Regions from separate parts of the Thalassolituus sp. UBA675 genome, predicted to be linked through region 1. Evidence: predicted binding sites of a transcription regulator. Region 1 holds the regulator's gene; each other region holds the start of a gene.
What was found. The regulator FNR, encoded in region 1, switches genes on or off when oxygen is low (the NO sensors DNR and NnrR bind a similar motif). The targets are predictions, from matches to a motif close to TTGATNTANATCAA.

Region 1 (2,202 bases):
ATGGATATTATTTACGTACTGGTTCCCCTGTCGATTGCCCTGCTCGCCATTGCAGTTGCCATCTTTTTCTGGGCTGTGAAAGGCGGCCAGTTTGATGACCTGGATTCGCCCGCGCACAAGATTCTGTTCGATGATGATGAGTACCTGAACGAGCGCCGCGAAGATAGCGTTGAGACCAATTCAGACGCGGATTCAGAGTCAGACGGCGAACCCAAAAAATCCAAGAATGACTGAACCCTTATCCCTCCTTACCGCCCTGCTACTTGGCTTATTTGGTGCTAGCCACTGCCTGGTTATGTGTGGTGGAGTTGCCGCGGCAGCAGGACAGCTGGACACCCAGCACAGAGTCCGGGCTTCACTGCTGTTCAATTTTGGCCGCATTACCAGCTATACCCTTGCAGGCCTGATTGTTGGCAGTCTCGGACTTTGGCTGTCGAGCCTGCACGAAGCTCTGATGATCACACTACGTTCAATCGCAGGCGTTATGCTCATATTAATGGGTCTCTACGTCGCGCGCTGGGCACTGTGGCTCACCCGCATTGAGCAAATTGGCCAACTGTTCTGGCGCAGAATTCAACCCCACGCCCAGAAACGACTGGGCCGTTCAGACCCAGCCAGCCAGTGGCTTCTCGGCATGTTGTGGGGATGGTTGCCGTGTGGGCTCATATACAGCACCCTGAGCTGGGTAGCAGCTAACGGTCAGCCTGCGATGGGCGCCCTGACCATGTTTGTTTTTGGTCTCGGAACCTTTCCCGCTATTTTATCCGCTGGGCTGGCCTCGGCATCCGTGATGAATATTATTCGGCATCAGTGGGCGCGAAATATTGCGGGCCTATTATTGATCGGTTATGGTTGCTGGACTTTGGCCTCCGTGTGGCAACCAGCCATGTTCGCAGCCGCTTGATCTAAAGTATTAGAGATCGTTCTTGCCTATGAAAACGTCAGTTAATGCTCCTATGCGTGGAGCACAGCCTCATTGTCAGACCTGCTCACTGAATGCTCTGTGTCTGCCACTTTCCCTGACTGAAAGCGATATGGAACGTCTGGACGACATCATCCGTCGTGGTCGCCCGATCCAGAAAGGCCAACTGCTGTTTCAGCAAGGTACAGAATTTCAGTCTGTATTCGCGGTTCGTACGGGTGCACTGAAGACCTACACCCTGGCAAGTAACGGCGAAGAGCAGATCACAGGTTTTCACCTGGCCAGCGAGCTGATCGGATTGTCTGGCTACAACGCAGGCACGTATCCGCTGACGGCAAAAGCCCTCGAAACCACAACAGTATGTGAAATTCCGTTGCAGCAGCTTGAACAACTGGCGGATGAGCTACCTGATTTGCGTCGTCAGCTGATGACCACCATGGGCACTGAAATCCGGCACGATCAGAACATGATGCTGCTTCTCAGCAAGAAGAATGCAGAAGAACGTGTTGCCTCTTTCCTACTAGATATTTCGCAACGTTATCAGCGTCGTGGTTTCTCAGCGACTCACTTCCGCCTGCCAATGTCACGTGTCGACATCAGTAACTACCTGGGCCTGGCGGTAGAAACCATCAGCCGAGTGTTCACACGCTTCCAGAAAAATGAACTGATCGAAACACAGGGCAAAGAGATTATCCTGAAAGACAGCGACACCCTGTATGATCTCGCGGGCCTGACACGCGCCAACGATGAGTGTCTGCATCAGGCAGAAAGCTGATTTAAATTTTGGCTTTTAGCATCCTAATGAGCACACGGACCGTGCTCATCCTCTTTTCGCTCGCTATATCAGACATTGGTCACAGTGCGCAAATATTTGCTTCCCCCTGAGACCTGCATCACTATGCTTCACGTACTGGGCAGTACTATTGAGTAAACATCTGATAACAGGCGCTGCCTGTACCGGCAGTTATTCAGGTACGCTTATTGCTCCTGATATTGAGACTGCCAAAATTACACCCTCTGGAGTTTCTGATGGGTATAGATGCTGATGATTTCCGGACGTACGTTATTCGTCCAACACTGCAGAAACTGGACGCTAACAGTGCCGACGCAGAGCTTTTACTGCTGGGTACTGCAGCCATTGAGTCTGAGCTGGGCTCATTCCTGAAAACAGAGGGGCAACGCACCTCGGGTATTTACCGGCTGCATGGCCTGACGCACCGGCATATCTGGGATGACTATCTTGCAGATCGGCCAGAACTGGCCAGTAAAGTGCGAGGCAT
Region 2 (2,202 bases), on a different contig from region 1:
TCAAGGTTCAGCAGGGGGGCGAAGCGTGCACCCCACAGTTCAATGTTCCTCTGAGGTTTAATAATGCTCGCGGCGTTATGGCCTCGGCGATTGTTCCTGTGACGTATGTATGTGCCTCTGAAGGACGCGTCGAAGTGTCATATACCGGATTATTTTCACTGCTTCCTGAACACCGTTTATTGTGGGATCTCTCGTCTGGTGACCTGACTCGTCAGGGGGTGCTGGAATCCTCAGGTAGTTTTTCTATTAACCCGGAAATGACGACTGCACAGCTGAACCAGCAGACGTTTTCTGAGTTTTTCGTTCAGGGCATCATTCATATTCTGCTTGGCCCTGACCACGTAGCTTTCCTGCTCACCTTGCTGTTGGTCTCAGTTCTGGTGCAACAGAAGAAAGACTGGCAACCAGCAGCAGATGTGCGGACCTGTGTTAAAACCGCTCTGCTGTACGTAACTACCTTTACCATTGCCCATTCACTGACTCTGAGTGCCAGTGCCTTGGGGTGGTTAGCACTACCCGGTTATTGGGTTGAGCTGATCATCGCTGCGTCTGTGGTGGTTGCAGCGTTGCATAACCTTCGCCCTTACTTACCAGCCAGTGCGGTCGTCGTATTCCTGTTTGGTCTGGTACACGGTTTCGGCTTTGCCAGTGTGCTTGGTGAACTGACGACGGGGACAGGCAACATAGCCTGGGCCTTGTTTGGCTTTAACCTAGGTGTTGAGGCAGGGCAGGTTGCAATTACGCTGTTGGTTATGCCGATTTTGATTAGCCTGCGCCGCCTGAGCTGGTATCGTCAGGTGCTGGTGCGGTACCTTTCGGCGGCACTGGCTGCGCTTGGAAGTTACTGGGTGTTAGCGCGGATCTGACCAAGGTCAGAGACATCTCACGCGCACTCAATGCAGCGTGTGCTGTAAGGAACGGCGATCAGGCGAGCTTCGGTAATCTGATCGCCACACTGGTCACAGATGCCGTATTGACCAAGGGCGATGCGCTTCAGGGCATCACGTATGTGATCCGCTTCATGCAGCGCCTCGTCAGCGATAACGCTAAGGACTTCGTCATTGGCGGACTCCGTCGCTTGCTCTTTGAAGTCAGCAGACAGAGGTCCGTCTCGATGACTGGCGTGACGTGAGGCTTTATCTGAACGCGTTTCGAGTGCCTCTAGGCGGTCAAGAAGGTCGATGCGTATTTTCTCAATGTTCATACTTTCTCCCTATATTGGGTCTGTCAGAACCTATAAGTCCCTATCTCTCAGAATACACCCGGGGTAACCTGAAACCTTGATATGAATCATCATCAGGCACGGTGCGTAAATGCCATCTAATCTGAATGACGGAGCTATCCGTATATAGTCATAACTATCATCAAAGGAGTTATTCTGTATGGATCCAGAGTTTCAGCTACAGCTCATCAGAGCGGTGGCTCGCGGTGAGCGGCCAGCGTTCGAAGAACTGTACCAGGCGACCGGGCCCAAACTGTATGGCGTCGCCATGCAGTTGATGCGCTCGCCTGAGCGGGCCGAAGAAGCCCTACAGGAAGCATTTGTCAAAATCTGGCATAACGCCGCGGATTATCATCAGGGGCGTGGCAGTGTCATGACCTGGATGAGCAGTATCGTGCGTTATCGATGTATCGATCTGCTGAGGTCAAAGAGCGCAAAGGAGGACCGACAGGATTCTCTCGATGAAGAGGGTGCCCCGGAACTGATTGCCCCGGAGCAACCAGAGGATCCTGACAATCAGGCTCTGGAGCGTTGTATGCAAACGCTGGAAACCCATGATCTGCAGTATATTCACCTGGCTTATTATCGTGGCATGACGCACGCGGAAATTCAGGCCCACACGGGAACGCCATTGGGTACCGTGAAGAGTTGGATACGGCGCGGCCTTCAACGTCTGAAGAGGTGTCTTGAAGAATGAATTATTTAAACGACGAACGTATTGATGCACTCGCTGCAGATTATGTCATGGGTACCATGCAGGGCCAGGCTCGTCGCCGCTTTGTGCGTCTGATGCAGGCCTACCAGAAAGTACGTGAGCGAGTATGGCATTGGGAGCAGCTACTGGCGCCCATGAATGCCAGAGTCGAAGACCAACAGCCCCCTGAGCGTGTGTGGCAGGAAATCAGTCGTCGTATCGGCTTTATTGATACAACACAGACTGCCGCCAATGACGAGCCTCCGGGCAAAGGCGTGATGGCCTG
Region 3 (2,202 bases), on a different contig from region 1:
CGCATCCCGATTAAAGTCATTCCGACCGAAGAAATACCGCGTAAACCAGACTGGATCCGCGTGCGCATTCCAGCGACTCCGAAGATCAATGAGATTAAGCAGAAACTGCGTAAGCATAAGCTGCATACCGTTTGCGAGGAAGCCAGTTGTCCTAATCTGGGAGAGTGTTTCGGCGGCGGTACCGCAACCTTTATGATCATGGGCGACATCTGTACACGTCGCTGCCCGTTCTGTGACGTTGGCCACGGCCGTCCTAATCCTCTGGATACCGAAGAGCCAGTCAACCTGGCGACCGCGATTGCTGATATGGGCCTGAAGTATGTGGTGATCACCTCGGTCGACCGTGATGATCTGCGTGATGGTGGCGCCCAGCATTTTGCCGACTGCATTCGCCTGACCCGTGAGCATAGTCCGGGTATTCAGTTGGAGGTTCTGGTGCCTGATTTCCGTGGTCGCATGGAGGTCGCACTCGATATCCTGACGGAAACTCAACCTGACGTGTTTAACCACAATCTTGAGACGGTACCGCGTTTGTACAAGGAGTGTCGTCCGGGTTCCAACTATGAGTGGTCTCTGACGTTGCTGAAGGAATACAAAGCCCGTAATCCTGAGATCATCACCAAGTCAGGTCTGATGCTTGGATTGGGTGAGACGAATGAAGAAGTGGTTGATGTGATGCGTGACATGCGCGCGCACAACATCGATCACATCACCCTTGGCCAATACCTTCAGCCAAGTCGCGATCACTCACCAGTGAAGCGCTTCGTTACACCGGAAGAGTTCAAAGAATTAGGTGATATCGCAAAAGAGATGGGCTTTATTCGTGTGACCAGCGGGCCGCTTGTGCGCTCTTCCTATCACGCTGATCAGCAGGCCGAAGGCATCGATGTCAGCGGCGTGCCCGTCAGCTGAATAACTGACCGGCACGTTATAAGCGGGGCACGACAGGCTCCGCTTATATTCAGGCCTGTTTCAGCATCGAGTACAAGTCATCTTTCAGGTGTACACGCTTCAGTCGTAAAGCGTCGAGGGTGTCATCCGAAGCGGGTGTGGTGTCTTCTTCAATCTTACGTACTTCTTTGTCCAGCTCGTGGTACTCATCGAAGAGGCGGGCGAAATGCCGGTCCTTCATTTTCAGCTCGTGGATCTGGTCAGCCATGTCTGGGAAGTCGTGGTGTAAATCATGATGTTCGACGTTCATAAGTTTCCTCCTGTTGGGATAATCTCAGATTACCCCTGTTGCACGTAACGGCATTGACCTGTGTCAGGTAGATGAGTTCCTCAGATGTACTATTCCATACATTGTGTCTGGACTAATTTCAGGTTGTGGTCATTATTTATAGGTAACTCAATTAGTAAGTAGTTTATTCAGCCACGAGGAAGAAAATGCCAAGCAGGCCGCTTTTGAAGCCATGACGCACGCTGCGGAACAGGGCGAAATTGTGCGCTACATGGAGCAGATCTCGATGTGTCAGAAGCTGGATGAATTGGCACAGGCACTGCTGAATCTTCTCTCGCGTTTTGGTCTGAATGCCGTTTTTTCGTGCTGGCTCGAAGGCGATGAGTGGCCTCATTATTACTCGCATTCTGGAGCGGCTTCTCCACTTGAACAAGATCTGATGCAGTCCGGTCACGGTGGTGGTCGTATCATGGAGTTCGGCCGCCGGATGTTGGTGAATTATCCGCGCACGGCACTTCTTATAAAAAACGTACCCTATGAAGACGAAGCGCGGTTTGGGCGCATTAAAGACCATCTGGCCGTGGTGCTTAGCGCTACCGACGCTCGCGTGAGCAGCCTGAATATGGAAGAGCGTCTGCGTCAGAAAGATCGTCTTCTTGATGTTGTGTCTGATGTTAAACACACGCTGCTGGATGTTCAGAAGCGTCAGGATGAAATGAAGATTCGTGCAGCGAATGAGCGGGACGACGTTAAGCTTGAGCTGCGCGAGGAGCTCCTGACTCTCGGTCTGCATGAAGAGCAGGAAGAGCGCATGTTGAGTCTGGTGATGGATTTTCTGAAGAGCCTCGAGGGTCTGTACAACGAGGCTATGGATTGGCAGGAAGATCTCGAGCCGGTCATGCAGGCGATTGAGTTTGTTGTCAGTGGCGGTGAGCAATCAGCCTGATACTCACCGCGTCAGCCACAGAATCAGCTGGCTTTAACCAGAGCCTGATGTATCCATTGCTTCAACTGCTGAGCAG
Region 4 (2,202 bases), 170 kb from region 1:
GACACAGGTTGCCAGGTCACGGCTGCCCCGGGGGCACTGACTAGGGCCGCAATGACGCCAAAGTAGAACACGATCGTCTGACTGGATTCAGTTTCAGACATGCGTCGAATCGTGACTTTGGCCAGGGCAGCGAGAAAAGCACCGAGCAGGGCGACCAGTGCAATAAAAGTAAATGCGCTGTCGTCGGGTCTGAGAATACAGGCAACACCTGCAAAGCCGACAAATACAGCGGCTATGCTGTACTTACCTGCGCGCTCGCCAAGCCACAATAAGCCGATGAGTGGCATAAAGAAGGGGCTGGAGAGTTTCACCAGAAATGCCTCAGTCAGGGGCATGTGTCCGAGCGCCCAGAAATAACAGTACATGGCGCTGACGCCGACCAGCCCGCGCATCAGGTGCCAGTGCCAGACTGAGGTCTTCAGCAACGTGGTGCCTTGCCGCAGAATCAAAGGCATCAGAATGATCAGGCCAGCCGCGTTGCGGAAGAACACGATCTGTTCTGTCGACAGGCTTTCTGAGAGGTACTTAATCAACGCACCCATGATGGCCAGCAGAGCCTCTCCGCCGATCAGAAATAAAGCCGCTTGTCGCAAGTTTGAGGTCATAACATCCAGAACAGTAAGCCGTGCCCTTGAGCTAAGCCCGACTGACACTATATAGAGAGTGATAGACGCTACAGCGCGCCGTCAGAGGCGTCGGATTATACGCATGAATCGAGCTGTCTGATGAATTGAATGGTCTTCGGAGTAAGCTTGCGCTGTATCAATGAATTAAAAATGAATTTTACTAAAGTTATATTTGTAGTTGTTGAAATTTATTAATTTATCGCCATATAGACTGCAGACCAGACACTTAAACAGGCAGCGACATAGATAGCCAAATAGCCAAATAGCTGAATAGATAGTTGCCCAGAGATTTAAATCGAAATTGAAACTCGGTTAGCTCGCCAGCCCTCACCGGGAGCGCGCTAACCATGAGCAGGAGAACGAAACGATGCGTATGGACCGTTTAACAACAAGCCTTCAGAACGCCCTGGCTGAGAGTCAGAGTATCGCGCTTGGTCAGGATCATAATCAGATTGACACAGTGCACGTGCTCCTGGCGTTGTTCGAGCAGACCGACAGTTCGGTAAAAGACGTTTTGCGTCGTTGTGGAGCAAACGTCAGTAACCTCGAAGGGCGCTTACGTGCCATTCTCAGTGATCAGCCCAAAGTCAGCTCGCCGGATGGCAATGTGCAGCTGGCCCCCGAGCTGGGCCGCTTACTGAATCTCGCCGATAAAGAAGCCCAGAAGGGCGGCGATCAGTTTGTCTCCAGCGAGATTTTTCTACTGGTGGCACTGGATGAGCGTGGCCCTTCAGGTCAGGCCTTAAAAGAAGCGGGCGTTACCCGCGAAAACGCTGAGAAAGCAATCAAAGATATGCGTGGTGGAGAAAAAGTGACCGACGCTAACGCAGAAGACAGCCGACAGGCGCTGAGCAAGTATTGTGTCGACCTGACCGAGCGTGCAGAAGCTGGCAAGCTCGATCCTGTGATTGGCCGTGACGAAGAGATCCGTCGCACTATTCAGGTGTTGCAGCGTCGTACTAAAAACAATCCGGTGCTGATTGGCCCTCCAGGTGTGGGTAAAACCGCCGTGGTCGAGGGGCTGGCGCAGCGCATCATCAATGGTGAAGTGCCAGAAAACCTGAAGAATAAGCGTATTCTGTCGCTGGACATGGGCGCCTTGCTCGCCGGTGCAAAATACCGTGGCGAATTTGAAGAACGTCTCAAAGCCGTTCTGAAAGACGTCTCGAAAGAAGAAGGGCAGATCATTCTCTTCATCGACGAGCTACATACTATGGTCGGCGCTGGCAAAAGCGACGGTGCGATGGACGCGGGCAACATGCTCAAGCCGGCACTGGCACGCGGTGAGTTGCACTGTGTCGGTGCGACCACGCTTGACGAGTATCGCGAGTTTATTGAAAAAGATGCTGCGCTCGAGCGTCGTTTCCAGAAAGTGCTGGTGGATGAGCCCAGCGTTGAGGATTCGATTGCCATTCTGCGTGGCCTTAAAGAGCGCTATGAAGTTCACCACGGTGTCGAAATTACCGACAGTGCCATCGTCTCGGCGGCTAAACTGTCGCAGCGTTATATCGCTGACCGACGTCTGCCGGATAAGGCGATTGATCTGGTGGACGAAGCTGCGTCGGTCATCCGCATG

Region 2: a site for FNR is predicted at 1,281-1,294, ahead of B3007_RS08625 (TraR/DksA family transcriptional regulator). Genes of this name have one in related genera too.
Region 3: a site for FNR is predicted at 1,255-1,268, ahead of B3007_RS06595 (YdcH family protein). Genes of this name have one in related genera too.
Region 4: a site for FNR is predicted at 753-766, ahead of clpB (ATP-dependent chaperone ClpB). Genes of this name have one in related genera too.

The regions. Positions count from the first base shown of each region.
Region 1 covers NZ_DBNJ01000026.1:327,966-330,167, reverse strand. Annotated here, with positions in the region: gene ccoS (cbb3-type cytochrome oxidase assembly protein CcoS) at 1-234, shown strand; gene B3007_RS12240 (sulfite exporter TauE/SafE family protein) at 227-904, shown strand; gene fnr (fumarate/nitrate reduction transcriptional regulator Fnr) at 933-1,697, shown strand; gene B3007_RS12230 (hypothetical protein) at 1,952-2,202, shown strand, end outside.
Region 2 covers NZ_DBNJ01000021.1:494-2,695, reverse strand. Annotated here, with positions in the region: gene B3007_RS08630 (HupE/UreJ family protein) at 1-866, shown strand, start outside; gene B3007_RS08625 (TraR/DksA family transcriptional regulator) at 884-1,204, opposite strand; gene B3007_RS08620 (RNA polymerase sigma factor) at 1,383-1,919, shown strand; gene B3007_RS08615 (anti-sigma factor) at 1,916-2,202, shown strand, end outside.
Region 3 covers NZ_DBNJ01000013.1:16,080-18,281, reverse strand. Annotated here, with positions in the region: gene lipA (lipoyl synthase) at 1-912, shown strand, start outside; gene B3007_RS06595 (YdcH family protein) at 962-1,201, opposite strand; gene B3007_RS06590 (hypothetical protein) at 1,413-2,126, shown strand; gene trxC (thioredoxin TrxC) at 2,150-2,202, opposite strand, start outside.
Region 4 covers NZ_DBNJ01000026.1:155,162-157,363, forward strand. Annotated here, with positions in the region: gene B3007_RS11420 (DMT family transporter) at 1-605, opposite strand, end outside; gene clpB (ATP-dependent chaperone ClpB) at 994-2,202, shown strand, end outside.